DNA from 3 places in the Pseudarthrobacter sp. S3 genome. Region 2 is predicted to be linked to each of the others. Evidence: predicted binding sites of a transcription regulator. Region 2 holds the regulator's gene; each other region holds the start of a gene.
The links. Region 2 encodes LexA, which represses DNA repair genes until DNA is damaged. Its sites were predicted from a motif close to TCGAACANNTGTTCGA; they were not measured.

Region 1: ACQCSV_RS09745 (DUF6504 family protein) is a predicted target of LexA. The motif match lies at 4,049-4,064, and genes of this name have one in related genera.
Region 3: ACQCSV_RS04125 (DUF222 domain-containing protein) is a predicted target of LexA. The motif match lies at 1,438-1,453, and genes of this name have one in related genera.

What each region holds. Positions count from the first base shown of each region.
Region 1 is NZ_CP189583.1:2,020,103-2,026,972, reverse strand. Features, by position in the region: gene thrS (threonine--tRNA ligase) at 1-53, opposite strand, end outside; gene ACQCSV_RS09750 (DNA polymerase III subunit alpha) at 170-3,658, opposite strand; gene ACQCSV_RS09745 (DUF6504 family protein) at 3,655-3,990, opposite strand; gene ACQCSV_RS09740 (hypothetical protein) at 4,145-4,534, shown strand; gene ACQCSV_RS09735 (chorismate mutase) at 4,606-4,926, opposite strand; gene ACQCSV_RS09730 (VOC family protein) at 4,946-5,368, shown strand; gene ACQCSV_RS09725 (SOS response-associated peptidase) at 5,414-6,163, opposite strand; gene ACQCSV_RS09720 (mycoredoxin) at 6,293-6,550, shown strand; gene ACQCSV_RS09715 (S-(hydroxymethyl)mycothiol dehydrogenase) at 6,634-6,870, shown strand, end outside.
Region 2 is NZ_CP189583.1:1,652,773-1,659,642, reverse strand. Features, by position in the region: gene ACQCSV_RS08055 (histidinol-phosphate transaminase) at 1-243, opposite strand, end outside; gene ACQCSV_RS08050 (LysM peptidoglycan-binding domain-containing protein) at 321-761, opposite strand; gene lexA (transcriptional repressor LexA) at 1,111-1,854, shown strand; gene ACQCSV_RS08040 (ATP-dependent DNA helicase) at 1,868-3,925, opposite strand; gene hflX (GTPase HflX) at 3,918-5,483, opposite strand; gene ACQCSV_RS08030 (methyltransferase) at 5,927-6,541, shown strand; gene dapF (diaminopimelate epimerase) at 6,522-6,870, opposite strand, start outside.
Region 3 is NZ_CP189583.1:833,717-840,586, forward strand. Features, by position in the region: gene ACQCSV_RS04110 (hypothetical protein) at 1-132, shown strand, start outside; gene ACQCSV_RS04115 (type 1 glutamine amidotransferase domain-containing protein) at 239-1,018, shown strand; tRNA gene ACQCSV_RS04120 (tRNA-Ser) at 1,225-1,314, opposite strand; gene ACQCSV_RS04125 (DUF222 domain-containing protein) at 1,575-3,050, shown strand; gene ACQCSV_RS04130 (zinc-dependent alcohol dehydrogenase) at 3,357-4,433, shown strand; gene ACQCSV_RS04135 (6-pyruvoyl trahydropterin synthase family protein) at 4,421-4,816, shown strand; gene ACQCSV_RS04140 (glycosyltransferase) at 4,821-6,035, shown strand; gene ACQCSV_RS04145 (DNA glycosylase AlkZ-like family protein) at 6,039-6,870, shown strand, end outside.

The DNA of each region.
Region 1 (6,870 bases), 370 kb from region 2:
ACCTTAGTCTCTTCGCCATCGACGATGAGGGTGATCTGCTGGGCATCTGACACGGGTGTCTCCTATTCAAAGTTTTAGGCTTCATAGCTTGTGGCGTACGGGGACCACAGCCAGCCATCGTCAATGCTATCGGTTTCCCGGGAGGCCGACCAACGGGACCCGCGACCCCTCAGCCGCCCATTCCGGTAATCGCAAGGCTTCGGCTGATCCCGTCCAGGGGATGCGGTACATCGGTGCTCTCCACGCGGTCCGCCGCGAACGGCAGGGATTCCACCCGGCTCAGGTCCCAGGCCATGCTGGCGCTCAGGCTGATTCCCCGGGGACCTGTCCGGCGTGTAGTGCCCCGGATCAGCAGCAGCCTGGTGCCGAACAGCAACAGCCCCGCCTGCTCCTGGGCTTCATGGAAGAACACGGAATCGACGCAGCCGGTGCCGTCATCGATGCTGATGAACACCACCCGCCGGCCGCCACGCATGGGCGGGGTCTGGGTGGCGATGCGCACCCCGGCCACCAGTACCTCGGTGTTGTTGCGCAGGCTCAACAGTTTGTCGGCAGTGGTGACCCCGAGCCGGTCCAGCAGGGGCCGGTGGCTGTCCATCAGGTGCCCGCTGACGTCTATGGCCATCAGGTCCAGTTCTGCCCGGACGTTTTCCACCAGGGTGGGCGCGGGAAGCCCGGGTTTGACGTTCCGCAGTTCCACATCCCCCAGCGGCAGGGACAGCTGCCCTTCCATGATGTCGATGCCTTTCCGGGTACCGCCCGCGGCCTGGAGCTGTTGCAGGTGCTGGACGAGGTCCGCGCGGTTGGCGGCGCCGCCCGATTCACGGTGCAGGGAATCAAAAGCACCCAGCTGGGCGAGCCTTTTGATACTTGGCTTGCTCAGCCTGGACCGGGCCCGGAGGTCAGCCAGGGAGTCGTAGGGCTGGCCGGCGACAATCCGCTTGAGCTCGGTCCCGGACAGGCCGTAGATGCCGTTAAGGCTCAGCCTGATCCCCAGCTTGCCGGCATCCGGCCCTGCCGCCACTCGTTCCACCCTGTACTTGGCCTGGCTGCGGTTGATGTCCAGCGGCAGGATGGGAATGCCCAGCCTGCGGGCTTCGGCCACCAGCAGCCGTTTGGGGTACATGCCGGGATCGTGTTCCCACAGCCCCGCCAGGAAAGCCTCGGGGTGGTGCGTCTTGAGCCAGGCGGACTGGTAGGTGGGAACGGCAAACGCCGCACCGTGCGCCTTGCAGAAGCCGAAGCTGCCAAAGGCTTTCAGGGTCTCCCAGACCTTGTCCACCACCTCCGGGGCGTACCCCTTGATCCGGGCCTCCTTGCGGAAGAACTCCTCCACCTTCAGCTCGTGGACCTCGTCGCCGAGCGCCCGGCGAAACTCGTCTGCGCGCGCCAGGCCGCAGCCGGTCATCACGTGGAAGGTTTTAAGGATCTGTTCGTGGAAGACAGTGACCCCATGCGTTTCCTGCAGCACGGGTTTCAGGTCGGGGTGCGGGTAGACCTCCGGCGCGAAGCCGTGCCTGTGCTCCAGGAAAGGCCGCACCATGTCCGATTTCATCGGGCCCGGCCGGAACAGCGAAATGTCGATGATGAGGTCGTTGAACTCACGCGGCGCCAGCTTGCCGATCAGCTCCCGCTGCCCGGGCGACTCGATCTGGAAGCAGCCCAGGGTGTGGGTGCTGCGGATCAGTTCGTAGGTTGGTTCATCATCCAGCGGCACGGCGTTGAGGTCGATGTGCCCGTTCTCGGCGATGTAGTCCGGCCCGGTCCCGTCAGGACCTGCAGGGTGGGCCCCGGCCGCAACCACTTCCGCTTTGGAGGGATGGATCCGGATGACTTCGCGGACGGCAAACGCCATGGCGCTCTGCATCCTGACGCCCAGGACATCAAGCTTGAGCATGCCCATGGGATCCATGTCGTGTTTATCGAACTGGCTCATGGGCAGCCCCAGTCCGCTGGGCTGCACAGGGGTCCGGTCAAGCAGCGTGGCGTCGCCCAGGATCACCCCGCAGGGATGCATGGAGATATGGCGGGGCAGCCGGTCCAGCCGTTCGGTGAGGTCCACCAGCAGGTCAAGCTGCTGGTTTTCGGCGAAGTCCCGCTGTTCCACCCGCCCGGCGAACTCACGCAGCTCAGGTTTCTCAACCAGTGCCTCACGGAATTTCCGGGCCGAAAAGCGCCACAGCTGCTTGGCGATCTCGCCGACGTCATCATGGTCCATACCCAGGGCCATCCCGGCGTCGCGGACGGCACCGCGGGCGCGGTACCCGTTCTGCATGCTCATCAGCGTGACGCGCTCGGAACCGAAGCGGTCAAAGATCCGCCGGTATACGTTGTGCCGTTCGGCGCTTTCGACGTCGATGTCGATGTCCGGCAACGTGGCCCGGTCCCGGGACAGGAAGCGTTCGAAGATCAGGTCGTGTTGCAGGGGGTCCACCTGGCTGACATCAATCAGGTAGTTGACCAGGCTGGAAGCCCCGGAACCACGGGCGGCTGCCCTGACCCCCATGTCCTGGATCATCCGGGAGACCTCCGCGACCGTGAGGAAGTAAGAGGAAAACCCCAGGTTCCTGATGATCCCCAGCTCGTGCTCCAGCCGCGAGCGCATGTCCTTGTGGGCTGAGCCTGATATCCCAGGGAACCGCCTGCTGATCCCGGCCTCACAGCGCTGCACCAGTTCATTGTGCGGGTCCTGGCTGATGCCTATGACCGATGCCTCGGGGACTACCGGCTGCTTCCAGCCCATGTCAGTCACCGGGTCGATCCGGCAGAAGTCGGCGAGCGCCTCGGTCTGCGCCATCAGCTGTTTGAGGTCCGCTGCGCCATACCCTGCGGCGCGGATAATTTCCTTGCCGAGCTGAAGCATCTGCGCAGAGGATTTGAGCCAGGCCTGCCCGTTGGGCTGGAGCAGCGGTTCGGCCGCGAGTTCGGGGAGGGACTTCAGGGTCCGGGCGGAGTCGAGCACGTCTGCCGTGGCGGCACCGTCCTCTGCGCAGTAGCGGACCGCGTTGGTGAGCACAGCCGGTACATGGTGTTCTTCCGCGAGCTTGAGCATACGTACCGCATGCGCGGTACTCAGGTGCGCCCCGGGGGCGGTGAGCTGGGAAACGACTTCCGCCACCAGGGTTTTTGGGGGCATGGCGTCCAGCCAGCCTTTGAAAAGGGTGCGCGGACGGAGGTAGCGCCGGCCGCTCATGGCCCGTCCGACGTCGGAATCCGGGCCGATCAGTACTGTCAGGACCGGTTTCAGGGTTTTGGGGTCGAGCGTGCGGGAGGCGAGTTCGGCGCGGGTGACCGCCACCGGTACCGCTCCCCCGGCTTTGCCGGAGGTGCGGGCATGGGCATCGGACACCAGCCGGCACAGGGCCCGGTACCCCGCCCCGTTGTTGTTGCCCCGGGCGAGCACCACCACCCTGCCGGCGAGCTGGGTGCGGTGGTCGCCGTCGTCGTCGAAGACCGCTAGGTCCACACCCACGATGGGGTCGATGCCGGCGGCCATGCAGGCTTTGAGGTGTTTGATGGTGCCGTACAGGCCGTCCCGGTCCGTGCAGGCGAGCGCGGTTGCGCCGTCCGCGGCGACAACCTGGGCCAGTTCGTCGGGCCACGCCACGCCATAGTGTGCGCTGAAGGCCGTGGAAACGTGAAGGTGGGAGAAGCTCATGCCGTCTGGGGCCGGAGTGCATCGTGGATCCGCAGGATCCTCCAGCGGCCGCTGCCGACATGCCTGCTCAGGTCCAGGGTGAGCGGCTCTCCTGCATCCCGAGGGCCGGTACCCTGCGGGTCCGCATGTACTTGGACGCGCCAGATTTCGTGGTCCACCAGCCCCGGCCCGCTGCCGAGGGGCGCACGGCGCTCCTCGGCCCACCACTGCCGGCGTTCGTACCACCGGACAGGCTCGGCGCACACGGTGTAGTGCCGCCCGGCCCACTGGAGTTTCAGCGGCTGGCCCGCGGGGGTGCAGACGACGTCCACGGACTCGCTGAACGTACCCATGGGCGCCTCCCGGAACTGAACGGAGCTGATGCAGGATGCTGATGCAACAGCAAATTATTCGAACACATATTCGAATAAATCCAGTCTACGACGGCGCTCCGACAAAACCTAGACAGGGGTGGACGGACGGGCAGCAGGAGGGCAGGATTGTGGCATGAGCACCCATGACGCACTCCTCAAGCACGTAAGCATCAAGGCCCAGGACGAAAAGCTCGTGGCAACCTTCGATATCGACGGCAACATACCGGGGGCAGGTGCGTACGTAGTGGGCCTGGTGGCGGCGAGCCCTGATTACTCATCACAAAGACGGTTGGGTATTGAGTTCATGAACGGGGAGGCCATTGCCTTCTACTCGTTCAGCCATGACCAAAGCGCCGAGGAAAACTATGATCTTGCCGGTGTGACACACTCGGGCAACACCATCACGGGCAACTTCCCCGTCGCGGCCGTCCATGGCCTGGGCAAGGGACACGTCATGTCGGCCTTCAGCGAGGCCGACGGCCGGGAATTCCAGTCGGGCGTCGCCGTCGACGAAGCGCTCTAGGAAACACTGGAGCAGGCAAACACCGGGGCAGGTGCTGCCGGACCCGAATCCGGACAGCACCTGCGGCGGTGTCAGCTGCTCTCTTTGTGGACCTTCATTTCAAGTTCGATAAACCCTAAGATCATGGCCCGGTAGGTTGATTCCACGATGTCCGGATCAATGTCCTTCTTTTCCGCGGCGGACCGGACATGCTCAATCACCCGTTCCACCCGGCCGGGGGCACGGACTTCAGCGTCGTCCCCCTTCAGGCTTCCGGCGATGCGGATCAGGCGTTCACGCCGCGCAATGAGCGTGACAATCTGCTCATCAACTTCGTCGACCGCAATCCGAACGGCTGCGAGCTGTTCCTTGTCGGCCAAAGCATCCCGATCGTTTCCTTGAATTGTTGCCATCTTCTGACAGTATCGAAGCATGCAGCCCAGAGTCGACTTCATCTCACTAGGCGTTCGCAGTGTTGACGCCTCCCGCCGGTTCTACGCCGAAGGCCTCGGCTGGCCTGTCCACCGCGAATTCCCGGGCGATGTGGTGTTCATCCAGGTCAACCACGGCCTCGTCCTTTCCTTGTGGGACGCCGCGCAGATGCACGCCGAGGCCGGCGTAGGCGCGCCCGGCCCGGTCCCCTGCATCACACTCAGCCACAACCTGCCCAGCACCGAGGCGGTGGACCGGGTCATGGCGGAGGCGGCATCGGCCGGAGCCACCATCGTCGCTGCGCCGGTCACCCAGCCTTGGGGCGGGTACAGCGGCTATTTCGCCGATCCGGACGGCTTCCGCTGGGAAATTGCCTATAACCCCACCTGGACAGTGGACGACGGCGGCCAGGTCACCGTTTAAGGGCCGGGCACCTCCGCCGTCAGCCGGGTCAGCGACCGGAACGCCTCAGAACAGCGCCTCTACCGGACGGATGAGTTCCGGGGAGTTGTTACGCACGTTGCCCACCTCGGTGCCGACGGAATCCACGTGCCAGTCGGCCGCGACGTCCTTGACATGGGCGCGGACCAGGTCCACCAGGAAGGCGGCGTCGTCGATCTGCGGGTCGATCCACGACGCCATCGTGGCCCGGTCCATGGGCAGCGGCACGCGGTCATGCAAGGCAGTGAGCTTGCCGAAGATTGTCGACTCAGCACCGGGCGGCGGGGTGTCCGCCGTCAGGATGGATGTGGAGAGCATCCACCGGCCGGGGTCACCCTCGGCCTTGGACGGATCCTTCCACCACTCGTACAGGCCCGCGAACACCAGCCCGCTGCCTTTGCCCGGATGGACGTAGTAGGGCTGCTTGGCTTTGCCGGTGCCCTGCTTCCATTCGTAGTACCCGTCCGCCGGGACAGCGCAGCGACGTGACTTCACGGCTTTGCGGAAGGCCGGCTTCTCGAGCAAAGTCTCGCTGCGCGCGTTGATCATCCTGGGGCCGATGCCCGGATCCTTCGCCCAGGACGGCACCAGGCCCCAGCGGGCCACGTGGAGCTGCCGCACGGGGCCGTCGTCGATCAGCCGTTCCAGGACGATCGGGACAGCGTCGGTTGGCGCCACGTTCCATGACGGGGGAAGGTGCACTTCCTCCTCCAGCTGGGCATCAAAGTCGGCCAGCAAGTCGCCCACGGCCCGTGCCATCACATAGCGTCCACACATGGCTCCAGCATGCCATCAGCGTTATCTGCTGTCATCCGGCACCGCATCCACCGGGCCGGCTCAGGGAATAGCCTGCCCCGGGTTACCGTTGACGGGAAGGAACCTACCCAACGATTTCAGGAGAGCTCCGTGGACTTTACCCCCGAGAACGGCACCATCACCATGTTTTCCACCACCTGGTGCGGCTACTGCAACCGGCTGAAGAAGCAGCTGGACGCGCAGGGCATCGGCTATACGGAAATCAACATCGAAGAGGTGGAGGGCACAGCCGACCTCGTGGAGAAGCTCAACGGCGGCAACCGCACCGTGCCCACCGTGCTCTTCCCGGACGGCACTGCCGCCACCAATCCTTCCGCTGCCGAGGTAAAGAGCCGCCTCGCGGCCTGAACACCGCAGCTCATGTGGTAAACAGAACGGGACCAACATCCGTGTTGGTCCCGTTCTGTCTATCTGCATTGAGGGAGCCTTTCGTGATCCATAAAGTCAAAGGTGTCGTAGCGCGTTCCAAGGGCGCCCCGGTCACTCTGGAGACCATCCTGGTCCCGGATCCGGGTCCGGGCGAGGCCCTGGTGGACATTCTCACCAGCGGCGTCTGCCACACCGACCTGCACTACAAGCTGGGCGGCATCAGCGACGACTTTCCGTTCCTCCTCGGGCACGAAGCCACTGGAGTGGTCAGTGCCGTTGGCCCGGACGTCACGGACGTC
Region 2 (6,870 bases):
GAGATATTCGGCCAGCGCTCCCCGGAGTTCGGTGAACTCACGGTCCGGATAGCGGTTGAGGCCTGCCGCGGCTTCCGTCACGGCCACACTGATCGCGGCCTGGACGTCCGCCGGGACCCCATGGGTGTTTTCGTTGACGTTCAGCAGGATAGGTACATCCAACTGCGGGGCACCGTACGGGGTTAGTCCGCGGAGGTTGGTCCGGAGGGGAAGTCTGTTCAGACGCTCTAGCTGGTCATTCACCTGAACAGTTTAGGTCCGAAGCAGACGGCCGGAAAATGTGACGGCCTGCGGCGGCACGCTCCAGAGCCTGAAGCCTGCTACTTCGTGGGGACGAAGAGCTGCTGTCCGGGGACAACGCCGCCGGCGGAAAGATTGTTCAACTGAGCAATATCCGCGATGACATCACGGGGATCACGCTCGGGCGCAACAGTACTGGCGATGGCCCAGAGAGACTGCCCTGCCTGGACTGTTACCGACACTGTTGGCGTCAAGGACAGGTCGGCGGCAGAGTCGGCAGCCTTCGCCGGTGCATTGAGGAAACCTGCCAGCGAAAGCAGGATTGCGGCAAGGATCACCAGCGGGATGCCGATGAGGACAATCCGTCCCCTGCGGGTCAGGCGCAGCCGCGGCAGGGATTCCCTGCGCTGCGTGGGCGCCGGACCCGAAGCCGGCAGGGGCCCGGTCCACAGCCGCGCGGTGAGGTCCTGCACGGAAACGAGCTGCGGACGCGAGTCCTGCGAAGCAGATATAGCTGACATGAAATGAGCCCTCCTGGACCATACTGTGCTGCCCGGCGCGTCCTCCGCGTCCACTTGCCGGTGCCGGCCTGGGCCGTCCATAGATGCGAGTATTCGAATCCGCAAGCAACGAGTAGAACACATATTCGAACTTTGCTTCTTCATTTTTAGCACTTATCAACGAATATTGTCGAGACTCGCTAGAACAAATGTTTGAAAAAGCCCTGTGGCTGGCCTACGTTTGGATCAAAGAACAACCACCTCTGTAGTTGATCAGCAGGGTCTGACAATCAACTCCGACACCAGCCCCGGGGCTTTCCAGGCACCAGCGGCCGGAACGGATCCGGGCAACCGAAAGGCATTGGCGTACATGGCAGCACCAGCCGCCGAGGGCAAGGCGACACCGCGCCGCCAGCCCCAACGGACCCCCAAGGGGCTCACCGCCCGCCAGAAGAAGATCCTTGAAACCATCCAGCGCTCGGTGAATGACAACGGCTATCCGCCGTCGATGCGTGAAATCGGCGACACCGTGGGCCTGGCGAGTTTGTCCAGCGTGACCCACCAGTTGTCGCAGCTGGAAAAGCTGGGATACCTGCGCCGGGACCCCAAACGTCCGCGTGCCATGGAGGTCCTCATGCCGTTGACACTGGATGGCGGGTCCACTAAGTCCAAGGGGACTACCAAGCCCTCAGTCCTGCATGGCCTCGGCGGAACGGTCACTGAGCTTCCCTCCGCCATGGACACCGCCATGGTGCCGCTGGTGGGCCGGATCGCGGCGGGCGGGCCCATCCTTGCCGACCAGGTGGTGGAAGACGTGATGCCCCTGCCGCGGCAACTCGTGGGACAGGGTGAACTTTTTATGCTGCGTGTGGCCGGCGACTCCATGGTGGACGCTGCCATCTGCGACGGCGACTGGGTCGTGGTCCGCCGCCAGGCCGACGCCGCCAACGGCGATATAGTCGCGGCCCTGCTGGACGACGAAGCCACCGTGAAGACGTTCCGCCAGCGCGATGGACACACGTGGCTGTTGCCGCAGAACACGCAGTACGAGCCCATCCTGGGCGATCACGCCACAATCATGGGCAAGGTCGTCTCGGTCCTGCGCTCGCTCTAGTACCAGCGTTCAGTCAGGTGCCCTTCCCGGCCAGCCTTTCCAAGGCAGAAAACGCTGTCGTGCGGTCCGTCGTGGGCCAGAACGGCGGCAGCGCGGCGCGGAGGAATCCTGCGTAGCGCTCGGTGGCAAGCCGGGAATCAAGCACGGCCACCACGCCTTTGTCTCCGGTTGAACGGATCAGCCGGCCCGCGCCCTGGGCCAGGCGGATGGCCGCGTGGGTGGCCGATACCGCCATGAAGCCGTTTCCGCCGGCCTGCGCAACGGCGCGGGACCGTGCTGTCATCAGCGGATCGTCCGGCCGCGGGAACGGAATGCGGTCGATCACCACGAGCCGGCATGATCCGCCCGGAACATCCACGCCCTGCCAGAGTGACATGGTTCCGAAGAGGCAGGTATCGGGCTCGTCCGCGAACTGCTTCACGAGGGCAGTCATGGTCGAGTCGCCCTGGCAGAGAATGCTGAGGCCGAGCCGGGGACGCATCGCCTCCGCGGCCTCCTCGGCGGCCCGGCGCGATGAAAAGAGACACAGGGCGCCGCCGCCGGACGCCCGGATCAGCGCTTCAAGTTCATCGAGTGCCTCCGGCGACGCCCCGCGGCCCGGCTTGGGCAGGTGCCCTGCGACGTAGAGGATCCCCTGTTTGGGATAATCAAAGGGCGATCCGACGTCGATCCCGGTCCAGCTCGGCGCGCCCTCCCCCACGAGCCCCAGGCCGCCGGCGGCCGGCTGAAAGGCTGAGCCGATGGCAAGCGTGGCCGACGTCAGCACCACGGTGTGGCCGGCGAACAGCCCTTCGCGGAGCTTTCCGGCTACGCTGAGCGGCGCGATGTTGACCAGAGCCGGCGCAGACTCGTCGGGTTGGGCATAGCCCTGTTGCGGGTCGAAGGAACTTGCGCGGGAAAACCACACCACTTCACGGTTCTCACGGGACACAATGAGCCGTTCACACAGTTCGAGGATCAGCATCAGGCGTGAGCGCGCGAGCTGCCGCCCGCCGTCGGCCGTTTGGCTGCCCTCACCCTTGGAATCAGAGAGTGCAGCCCGGCACGCCTCACGCAACTGGTCCACACAGTCCAGCTGTTCGTCGTTGAGGCCGTTGGGGAGCAGCCCGTTGGGCACCCCGGCCAGGGCGAGTTCCAGGTTGGCGGCAGCTGCGTTGAGGGCATCCACCGTGATGGCCGTGTGCTTCCGCGCGCCCGACGCCGCAGCGTGGACCATTGCCACGGAGAGTTGCCCCGAAACCGCACCGGTGACCCGGTCCTGCAGTTCGTGGGCCTCGTCCACCACCACAACGTCGTACTCGGGGAGCACTGCGAGGCCTTCAAAGGCGCTGACCGCGAGCATGGCATGGTTGGTGACCACCACGTCAGCTTCGGCGGCCTCGTGGCGTGCCAGTTCGCTGAAGCATTCGGCCGCCATGGGGCATTTTTGGGCGCCCAGGCATTCCATGGACGTCACTGACACCTGCCGCCAGGCCCGGTCCGTTACACCGGGAAGCAGTTCATCGCGGTCGCCCGTGGTGGTCTTTTCCGCCCACTCCCGCAGGCGCACCACTTCCTTCCCCAGCTGGGACGACGGCCCGCCCAGGGCGGCGGCGAAATGCGGGACACTGGTGTCCTCGCCGAGGGAGAACAGCTGGCCCTCGGCGGGTTCCTCAGAAGGGAACCCGCCTACGAGCTTATGCTGGCACACATAGTTGGAACGGCCCTTGACAAGGGCCACCTTGACCGGGCGGTCCAGGGCGGGGGTGATGGTCTTCAGCAGCCGGGGAAGGTCGCGCCCCACAATCTGGGTCTGCAGCGCAAGCGTGGCTGTGGACACCAGCGTGGGCTTGTTACTCACGAGCGAGTGCGCAATGAGCGGAATCAGGTAGGCCAGCGACTTTCCGGTCCCCGTCCCGGCCTGGACCAGGAGGTGGTCGCCGGTTTCGATGGCCCTGGCCACCTGCCTGGCCATCTCGTGCTGCCCGCTGCGGCTTTGACCGCCCATGCCGGCCACAGCGCGGTCGAGCAGTTCGATCACGAACTGCTCGCCGGCCGTACCTTTGACTTCCCCCGCCACAACTTCAGTCATGGTTGATGAAGGATTCCAGTTCAGCCGCAAGGCCCTCACGCACCATCACCAAAGCGCGGGTACCGTGCTCGCCGTGATCCAGGCTCAGGATCTCGGCATCGGTCTCGTGCAGTTTGCTGATCAGGTCACCGCGATCGTAGGGAATCAGGAGCTCCAGCTTTACGCCGGGCCGCGGAATCCCGTCACTGATGGCCCGCAGCAGTTCAGCGATCCCCTGGCCGGTGCGGGCCGAGACCACTACGTGGCGCGGCTCGCGCTGCTTGAGGCGCTCCACCACAAACGGATCAGCGGCATCGGCCTTGTTCAGGACAATGATCTCTGGCACCTTGCGGGCATCCACTTCGCTGAAGACCTTGCGGACAGCAGCAATCTGGCCCTCGGGGTCCGGGTGGGACACATCCACCACGTGCAGGATCAGATCCGCGTCAGCCACTTCTTCCAACGTGGAGCGGAAAGCCTCCACCAACTGCGTGGGCAGCGACCGGACAAAACCCACGGTGTCCGCGAGGGTGTAGCCGAGGCCATCAGAGGTCTCGGCCTTTCGCACGGTGGGATCCAGTGTGGCGAACAGTGCGTTCTCCACCAGCACACCGGCGTCGGTCAGCCTGTTCAGCAGCGATGACTTCCCGGCGTTCGTGTATCCGGCAATCGCAACGGAAGGGACTGAATTACGACGGCGGTTGGCCCGCTTGGTTTCACGCGCCGGCTTCATCGCCGCAATCTCGCGCCGCAGTTTGGCCATGCGCGTCCGGATCCGGCGACGGTCCAGTTCGATTTTCGTCTCACCGGGTCCGCGCGAACCCATGCCGGCGCCGGCGCCGCCCACCTGGCCACCGGCCTGGCGGGACATCGATTCCCCCCAGCCGCGCAGGCGTGGCAGGAGGTATTCGAGCTGAGCCAGCTCGACCTGGGCCTTGCCTTCACGGCTCTTCGCGTGCTGGGCGAAGATGTCAAGGATCAGCGCCGTGCGGTCAATGACCTTGACCTTGACGATGTCCTCAAGGCTTCGGCGCTGGGACGGTGCCAACTCGGCGTCCACCACAACCGTGTCAGCCCCGGTGGCCATCACGATTTCCTTGAGCTCAAGGGCCTTTCCGGAACCGAGGAACGTGCCCGGGTCCGGTTTGGCGCGGCGCTGCACCATACCGTCCAGGACTTCCGAGCCTGCTGTTTCGGCAAGGGCGGCGAGTTCACGCAGGGAATTTTCCGCGTCGGCCAAGGTGCCTTCGGACCATAGGCCGGCCAGCACCACACGTTCGAGCCGCAGCTGCCGGTATTCGACTTCGGTGACATCTTCGAGTTCGGTGGACAGACCGGCCACGCGCCGTAGTGCACGGCGTTCCTCCCGGTCCTGCTGGTCGCCGTCGTAGCTGGTGTGTTCGTCGTCCAGGCGGGAAATCGCCTGAGCCCTGCCGAACACGGCTTTGTCACCGTCTGCGGCGGTGACGTTCCTGGCCGGTACGTCCTTGGCGAGAATCCGGTCGATGACAGCTTGGATCTCCTCGGGACTCATGTCCTGGGCTGCTGGATCGGAACCGGTGTTGGGCTGGCTGGTCATGGTCTCCTTTGAAGATTCGGCATTTTCAGAATAGTGCGGATCGTTGGTCTGTGGTGAAGTATTCGCGCTGGGCTGACGGCTTGCAGTCATCCGGGCCTCCTGGTCTGCTGCGCGCGCCGGTCCGGACCAGGGCGTGCAGGGAGTCGTCGCATCCGGGAGATGCGTGGAGTGGTGGAAAGTGCGGGCAAACTGCAAGGGACCGGCAACGGCAGATCACTCGAGTATTGCCCGGCGGCATAACAGCTACGAGGACCCGTTATGTGGCGCACTTTGCGGAAGGTTAATACCTGCATCGCTGCGGGGCACGGCTTCGGGACAGGCGGCGTCCGGGAGGGACACCGGCCGTGCCGGCTACTCGAAGATCAAGAACATGGGTTCAAGATTAGCAGAAGCGGTGGCCGCGGTTTCGCATTGCGCACCCCGGCCAACTAATCTGGCCAGTTATGGAGTCCGCACACTATTTCAGCGCATCGCCCGCCGGGCCGTTCACCCGCAAACCGCTCACAGTGGAACTGGCCGGCGAGACGCGCACATTGCAGACGTCGGGCGGCATCTTCAGTCCCGATGGTATTGACAAGGGGACGGCGGTGCTCCTGGCCGAGGTCCCGGCCCCGGACCCTACAGGCAACCTTCTTGACATCGGCTGCGGCTGGGGACCCATAGCCCTGACCCTCGCATTGCGCGCGCCGCATGCCAAGGTCTACGCCGTGGATGTGAATGAACGCTGCATCACGCTAACCACCGAGAATGCGGCCCTGCTGGGTCTGGGCAACGTGCTGGCCAGCACTCCCGACGCCGTGGACCCGGAACTGCGCTTCGACACGATCTGGTCCAACCCACCTATCCGGATCGGCAAGGATGAACTCCACGGCCTACTGAAGATGTGGCTGCCCCGGCTGGCGCCGGGCGGCTCCGCGTGGTTGGTGGTCCAAAAAAACCTGGGCTCGGATTCGCTTCAGCGCTGGCTCTCGACCGAGCTGGATGCATCGTTCACCGTCAGCAGGGAGTCCACATCCAAGTCCTTCCGGATCCTTCGGGTCAGGAAAGCGTCCCAGTAGCCACAATGACGGCGGGCCCGCTGAGCTCGACGTGCTCGCGCCCTCCGGCAGCGGCGAAGAATTTGACGCCTACGACGCCGCCGGGCACGTTGACCAGCCAGGAGTCCGGCGCTTCCGCCCCTGCCCAGTGCCGGATGGCGACTGCGGCCGCGCACGCGCCTGTTCCGCAGGACTGGGTTTCGCCCACGCCCCGCTCATGGACGCGCATGGTGACCGTGCCGGTCCCGTTGTGGACCAACGGCTCAGCAGGCACGACGAATTCAACATTGGTCCCGTTGGCGGGCTCCGGATCGACCTGCGGAGCCTTGTAAAGCCGGGTGGACTCCAGT
Region 3 (6,870 bases), 820 kb from region 2:
GGCAGTCGGCACGTGTATTTGCAGCCGGACATGCTCACCAATACCGAGTCCACCATCAAAGACCTCTTCGGCAAGGTCCAGGAGAACCTGCGCGGCGGGCACAAGGGCGATGACAGGACGGACAAGCTCTAGCGGGGGAACTATCCGTCGGGTACAGCAAATGTCGTTGCCTTCTAAGCCGGGGACGGTCCAAATTGGGCTGAGGCGTAGGGTTGACGTTAGACGGAAGGAGCACTTCATGAAGAAAATCCTCATGGTACTGACCAGCGTTTCCGAGATCGGCGATACCGGAGAGAAGACCGGGTATAACGTGGCCGAGGCTGCACATCCTTGGAAAGTCTTCAAGGATTCCGGTCATTTCGTCGACTTCGCGTCCATCCAGGGCGGCCAGCCCCCGCGCGACGAGGTGGACTCAAAAGATCCCATCCAGGTTGCCTTCACAGAGGACGAGACTACGCGCGCCGGTCTCTACAACACTGCCCGCGTCGACGTCGTTGATCCTGACCAGTACGACGCCATCTTCCTTGTGGGAGGCCATGGCACCATGTGGGACTTCCCGGACAGCGAAGGCTTGCGGAACCTTGTAGCCGGTGTCTACAACGCCGGCGGCGTGGTGGGCGCGGTCTGTCACGGGCCGGCGGGACTGGTGAACGTTGAGTTGGCCAACGGCTTTCGGCTGGTCGAAGGCAGGAAGGTCGCTGCTTTCACCAACGATGAGGAAGTTGCCGCAGGAAAGAACAAGGTCATCCCGTTCTTTTTGGCCGACCGGCTTGAGGAACAGGGTGCCACCCACGTCTCGGCTGGTGTCTTTGAGGAAATGGTAGTGGTTGACGACCGGCTGGTGACGGGTCAGAACCCGGCCTCAGCCGCTGGCGTGGCCAAGGAGATGGAGAAGCTCCTGGCAGAGGTCATCCACCAGGAAAAAGCCGAGGAACAGCACGAGGCGGAGGCGCTGCGCGCCGAAAAAGACGCCGAGAAGAGCGCCAAGAAGGCTGCTGCGGCAGGCGCCGAGCACTAATGCCCGCAGCGCGCTAAACTGGCGGCCGCCAGTCGGCCTATGTGCGCCGGCGACACCTCAGCAAAGCAAGCATCAGACGACGGTCCACGCCTATCGGGTCCGGACAAGACAGAAGTTTGTTACCGCTACGTTACTGTTGGCGTCTGGCGCGCAAAGCAAAAGGCCCTGCTTCCCTTTGTTTACAAGGGAAGCAGGGCCTTTCTCATTGGCGGTGACGGTGGGATTTGAACCCACGTTGGCTTTGACACCAAACAACATTTCGAGTGTTGCACCTTCGGCCGCTCGGACACGTCACCAACCTGAATAGGTTACCGGAGCATACCGCCCATCCACAAAACGGCATGTGTTCAGCCCCTCATGGCGAAGGGACACTTAGCGCAGCTCCATTGCGAAGGGGCAATTGAGTCCCACGCTTCAGCTCGAACGGACAGTCGACGGCCTCCAATGTAGCGCCCTCGACGTGCTGCACGATCAGGGGCCGAGGAAGGCCGCGGAGTTATGCACATAGCCATTGGGCTTCGGCGTTATTGTCGGACCCTCACGGGATGATTTGTGTATGGATAGCAGAGGAGCTGTGGCGGCGGCGGAGGCCCTTTCGGCGTCCTTCGCTGAGCTAGCAGTGGCGCTCCGCGGCGGGACCGTTTCCTCCGGGTCCTGGGATGCTGATCCGTTGCGCCGGGTAGCGGATGGTTTGCTGGACGGGCTGGCCGAGATCTCACGGTTGGACGCGAAAAGTGCTGCCCTGAAGGTCTGGCTGGCTGCCGGTTACAGCGCCGCTGCCGAGGCCCTGGCGGGCCCTGCTGAGTCGCCGCAGGACCATAGCGGGCAGGAGATGGCTGTCGTCGCTGAGGTCGCGTGCGTGCTGGCGGTCAGTGAACGCGCCGCCAGTGCGCTGCTCGCGGAGGCGCGCGCGCTGACCACGGCCCTGCCGCTGACGTTCTCGGCGTTGCAGGCCGGGGTCATTTCGTGGCAGCACGCCCGGATCATGGTCGATGAAACCACTAACCTCGACAGGGCGGCCGCGGCGGCCCTCGAAGCGCATTTCCTGGACCCGGACGTCGCGAATCCGGCCCGTGGCTTCGCCGGTGAGCTCATCCCCGGCCGGTTCCGGCACAAGGCCGGCACCTGGCGGGAACGCCATCATCCGGTCAGCATCGAACAACGCCACCTACGCGGTATCCAGGACCGGCGGGTGGAGTACGCCCCGGACCGTGACGGGATGGCCTGGCTCTCCGCGTACCTGCCCGCCGATCAGGCCGCGGGGATCTGGGACCGGACCACCGCCGCCGCCCGGGCCCTCCAGGGGCCTCATGAGGGCCGGACCCTCAGCCAGCTCCGCGCAGACTCCGTCGCGACCTGGCTCCTGACCAACGCCAGCGCCAGCGCCGGGGCCGGAACCGGTGATGAGGGTAGGGAAAACAGCGGCAGCGCGACCGGTGAAACGAGCCACCAAGAGACCGGGGGCATCGCCGTGAGCGGCGGTGTTCCCTCGCCGCGGGCACAGGTGTTGATCACCGTGCCGGTGTTTGCGCTGTTGGGCCTCACGGATGAACCGGCCATGCTCGACGGATACGGACCGATCCCACCGTCCATGGCCCGCCAACTCGTGGCGGAAGGTGCGGAGTCCTTTCACCGGGTCCTGATCGATCCGCGGGACGGTGCTCCGCTGGAGATCGGGCGGACCAGCTACCGGCTCACGAAAGCGCAACGCCAATGGCTACGGCTGCGGGACGGCAAATGCCCGTTTCCCGGCTGCAGCAACCACTCCGTCGACAACGAAGCCGACCACATCCTCCCCTGGTCCCACGGCGGCACCACCGGCATCAGCAATCTCGGTCAGCCCTGCCACAAACACCACCGACTCCGCCACACCACAGCCTGGAAACCCACCGCAGCCAACAAGAACGAGCCACCCGGCTGGATCTCACCCACCGGACGCCACTACACCAGCGAACACCCCGACTGGGAACCACCACACTGGCCACCACAACAGTCGGGCCAATGGTCCGCGCTGGCGCCCCGTGCAGATTGAGGAGTGCCCGAAGACGAAATTCCGGGCGAACCCGTGGGGGCGATCCCTTTCCCAAACTGGGACTTCTCCCTCACTGCCCGCAGCAACGTCTGACCACCAACCCCAAAGAGAATGCAGCGTTATGGCCGTGGCAGGACTGTAACGCGGGCAGGGTTAGGGCTGGCAAGGCTGAGGCGGGCAGTACAGGGCCGCCTCCCATTAACAGTGCGAACGGACAGTTACGGCCCCGATTTCAAGGGCTTCAAGTGTCATCTCGACCGGAGTGGGTGTCGCGGAGAGCGCCCGCGGACTAGATTCATAAGCAAGATGGCGAACTCAGACAAAGAGGCACAGGCAACCGCGTACTGGACTACGGGGCCGGAACACGGCGAGCTTCGGAACGAGGCTCTGCACGCCCCCGGACCCGGCGAAGCTTTGGTCCGCACGCTGTATTCAGGCATCAGCAAGGGCACGGAAATTGTGGTCCACACCGGCTCCGTCCCACCACGCGTGGCCGAGGAGATGCGCGCGCCGCACCAAGAGGGCACCTTCCCGTCGCCCGTGAAGTTCGGGTATCTTTCGGTGGGCATTGTGGAGGAGGGGCCCGGAAACTGGGCGGGCCAGAAGGTCTTCTGCCTCAATCCACATCAGGACCGCTACGTCATTTCCACAGACGCCCTCACCAGGATTCCCGACGGCGTCCCGGCCCGCCGCGCCGTCCTCACAGGCACCGTGGAAACCGCCGTCAATGCCCTCTGGGAAGCCGGACCGAGGCTGGGGGACCGGATCGCCGTCGTCGGCGCCGGTCTGGTGGGCGGTATGGTGGCCACACTCCTGCGCACGTTCCCGCTGGCACGCCTCCAACTGGTGGACCTTGACCCGGAACGTAGGCACCTGGCGGACAAGCTGGGCGTGGGGTTCGCCCACCCCGATGATGCCAAATCGGACTGCGACATCGTATTCCACTGCTCTGCCTCCCAGGAAGGCCTCGAACGCAGCCTGCAGCTGGCCGGCTATGAGGGGGAGATCATCGAGATGTCCTGGTACGCCAACCGCAAAGTCACGCTGCCGCTGGGAGAGGACTTTCATGCACGCAGGCTCTCCATCCGGGCCAGCCAGGTGGGAGTGGTTGCCCATGCGCGGCGCCACCGCCGGACCACGGCCGAGCGCCTGGAACTGGCTGTTGAGCTCCTCAAAGACCCCGTCTTCGATGCCTTCCTTACCGGCGCCTCTCCGTTCACGGACCTGCCGGCAGTAGTGCAGGATCTCGCCGATGGCAAGCTGGAAGCCCTGTGCCATGTGATCGAATACCCCAACGCTGACAGCCTTGGAGCGTACAACCCCGGGCACGACAGCCCGGCAAAACCGGCCCCAAAGACAGGAAGTAGCCAGTGTTCAGCCTGACCGTCCGACGCCACTTTATGATCGCCCACAGCCTCCCGCGGGAGGTATTCGGCCCGGCCCAGGCCCTCCACGGGGCGACGTTCGTGGCGGAGGTGACATTCCGCCGTCGTGCGCTGAATCCGGACTCGATCGTCCTGGACATCGGGGCTGCGGGCGGCATAATCGAGGACGTGCTGTCCGGCCTCAACTACAAAAACCTGGACGAACATCCGGACTTCGTGGGCAGGCTTAGCACCACCGAGGCACTCGCGGAATACATCGCCCACGCCGTCGCAGCCAAGCTCAGGGATGACGACGACGGCCGCGGGCTCGCGGGAATCGACGTCACGCTGCGCGAAAATCCGGACGCCTGGGCAACTTACGTATACGATCTGTCCGCCTGATCCCATGCTGGTCAGGTTCCTGGTCCCCGCCAATATCCGCCACAACTCCGGCGGCAATATCTACAACGCGCGGCTCACCCACGGACTGAGAACGCTGGGCGTTCCTGTGGAGACCCTGACGGTGGAGGGTTGCTGGCCGGAGGCCAGCGCCACGGAACGACGGCGGCTGGGCGGCCTGCTGGGCGCCTGGGACCCAAAGGTGGACGCGCGGCAGGCAAACGTCACTCCGGAAACGGTCACGCTCGTAGACGGACTGGTTGCGTGCGGCGCCCCCGACGAACTGGAGTATGCCGCGGCTGCCGGACAACACACCTGGGTCCTGCAGCACATGCCCTCGCCCAGCCACCCCGACGGCGAAGGGCGCGCGCTCCGGGCGGCTACCGGAGTGATCTGCACGAGTTCGTCCGCCGCCGCCTCGGCGTCGGAAAAGCACCGGCTCCCCGCCAGCCGGGTTGCCCTGCCCGGGACGGACCCCGCACCGGTGGCGCCGGGTTCGGCGCCGCCACACATCGTTGCGGTGGCAGCGCTGCTGCCCAACAAGGACCAGTTGCTGATTGTGGCGGCGCTGGCCAGGCTCCAGGACCTCGCCTGGACAGCGTCCCTGATCGGAACCGACGACGCCGATCCCGCCTATGCGGCACAGGTCCGGGCGGCCATTGCCTCCTCTGGAATGGAGGACAGGGTGCGCGTGACAGGCCAGCTCGCCGGGACCGCACTGGCGGACGAATGGAACCGGACAGACCTGAGCATTCTTGTGTCCCGGGCCGAAGCCTTTGGGCTTGTGGTGACGGAAGCGCTGGCCCACGGCATCCCTGTCATTGTGCGGGAGGGAACCGGCGCCGTGGACGCGTTGGGACTGGCCGCGAGACTTGGCGGCAGGCTCGCGGGAAGACCGGACGGCGAGCGTGGTGGTGAACGTGATGGCGGGATATATGCGGTGCCAGGTGCCGCCGTCGGACTCGCCGGATCCGAAGGCGACGCACCTCGTGGCAATGGACCTGAAGACCACCACGCGGACGTGCTCGGTTCAGTGATCCGGCAGTGGTTGGTGGACGAATGTCTCCGCGCTGCCTGGCGTGCGGCTGCCCTCGCTGCACGGGAACGGCTGCCCGGCTGGGACTCCACGGCCCGGAACGTCCTTGAAATCCTCGGTGGATCTGCTGAAGCAGTGACTGCCGAAGGGAAGCCTATCGCCACGGGGACGGCCGGTGGACAATAAGCCATGACCACGCTCCCAAGCTCCGCCACCGTCTTGATCCCACCGGCGATCCCTCCGGCAGTAAGCCACGATGCCCCGGATCCGCAGGTGCTCACTCCAGAGCTCCTCAGGGCTTGGGCCTGGCACAAGCAGGGCCTCGATGGCACACTGCTGGGCGCGGACGCCGCCGACGTGTATAGCAGGGCCGGCTGGGCCCGTTCCGTCGGCGGAGCCAACCCCTACCTCACGCTCTTTGCCCGCGCCGGCACCAGCCGCGCGCAGGCGGATGCCGACGTCCTGGCGCTGAAAATCCATGAGCTGCCCACCGCCCGCGGCTGCACCTATGTGCTGGGTCGGGATGACTTTGCGTGGGGCCTCCAGATCGGCCGGGACGCCGCCGTGGCGCCGTTCCGTGTGCTGGCAAGAATGGGCGTTGAGCGTGGCGAGATCACGCTCCTGGAGGAGGAAATCCTCCACGCCCTGGCCGAGTCCGGCAGCCCGCTGGACCCCAAACAGCTCAAGGACCTGCTGGGCGCCTCGGTCCGGAACCTCGGCGAGGAGGGCAAAAAGAAAGGCGCCGCCACCACGTTGCCCACGGCCTTGGGCCTCCTCCAAGCGGACGGCCGGATCCGGCGCGTACCCGCCAACGGCCGGCTGGATCAGCAGCGCTACACCTACACACTGTGGGGTCTGGCGCGCACCGCCATGGACGACGACGCCGCCCGCAGCCTCCTGCTGCAGCGCTATCTCGGCTGGACTGGCGGTGCCACGGTCAAGCAGTCGCAATGGTTCACCGGGTTCACCCTGGCCCATACCAAGGCTGCGTTGGCCGCCACCGGGGCGGTGGAAATTCCCA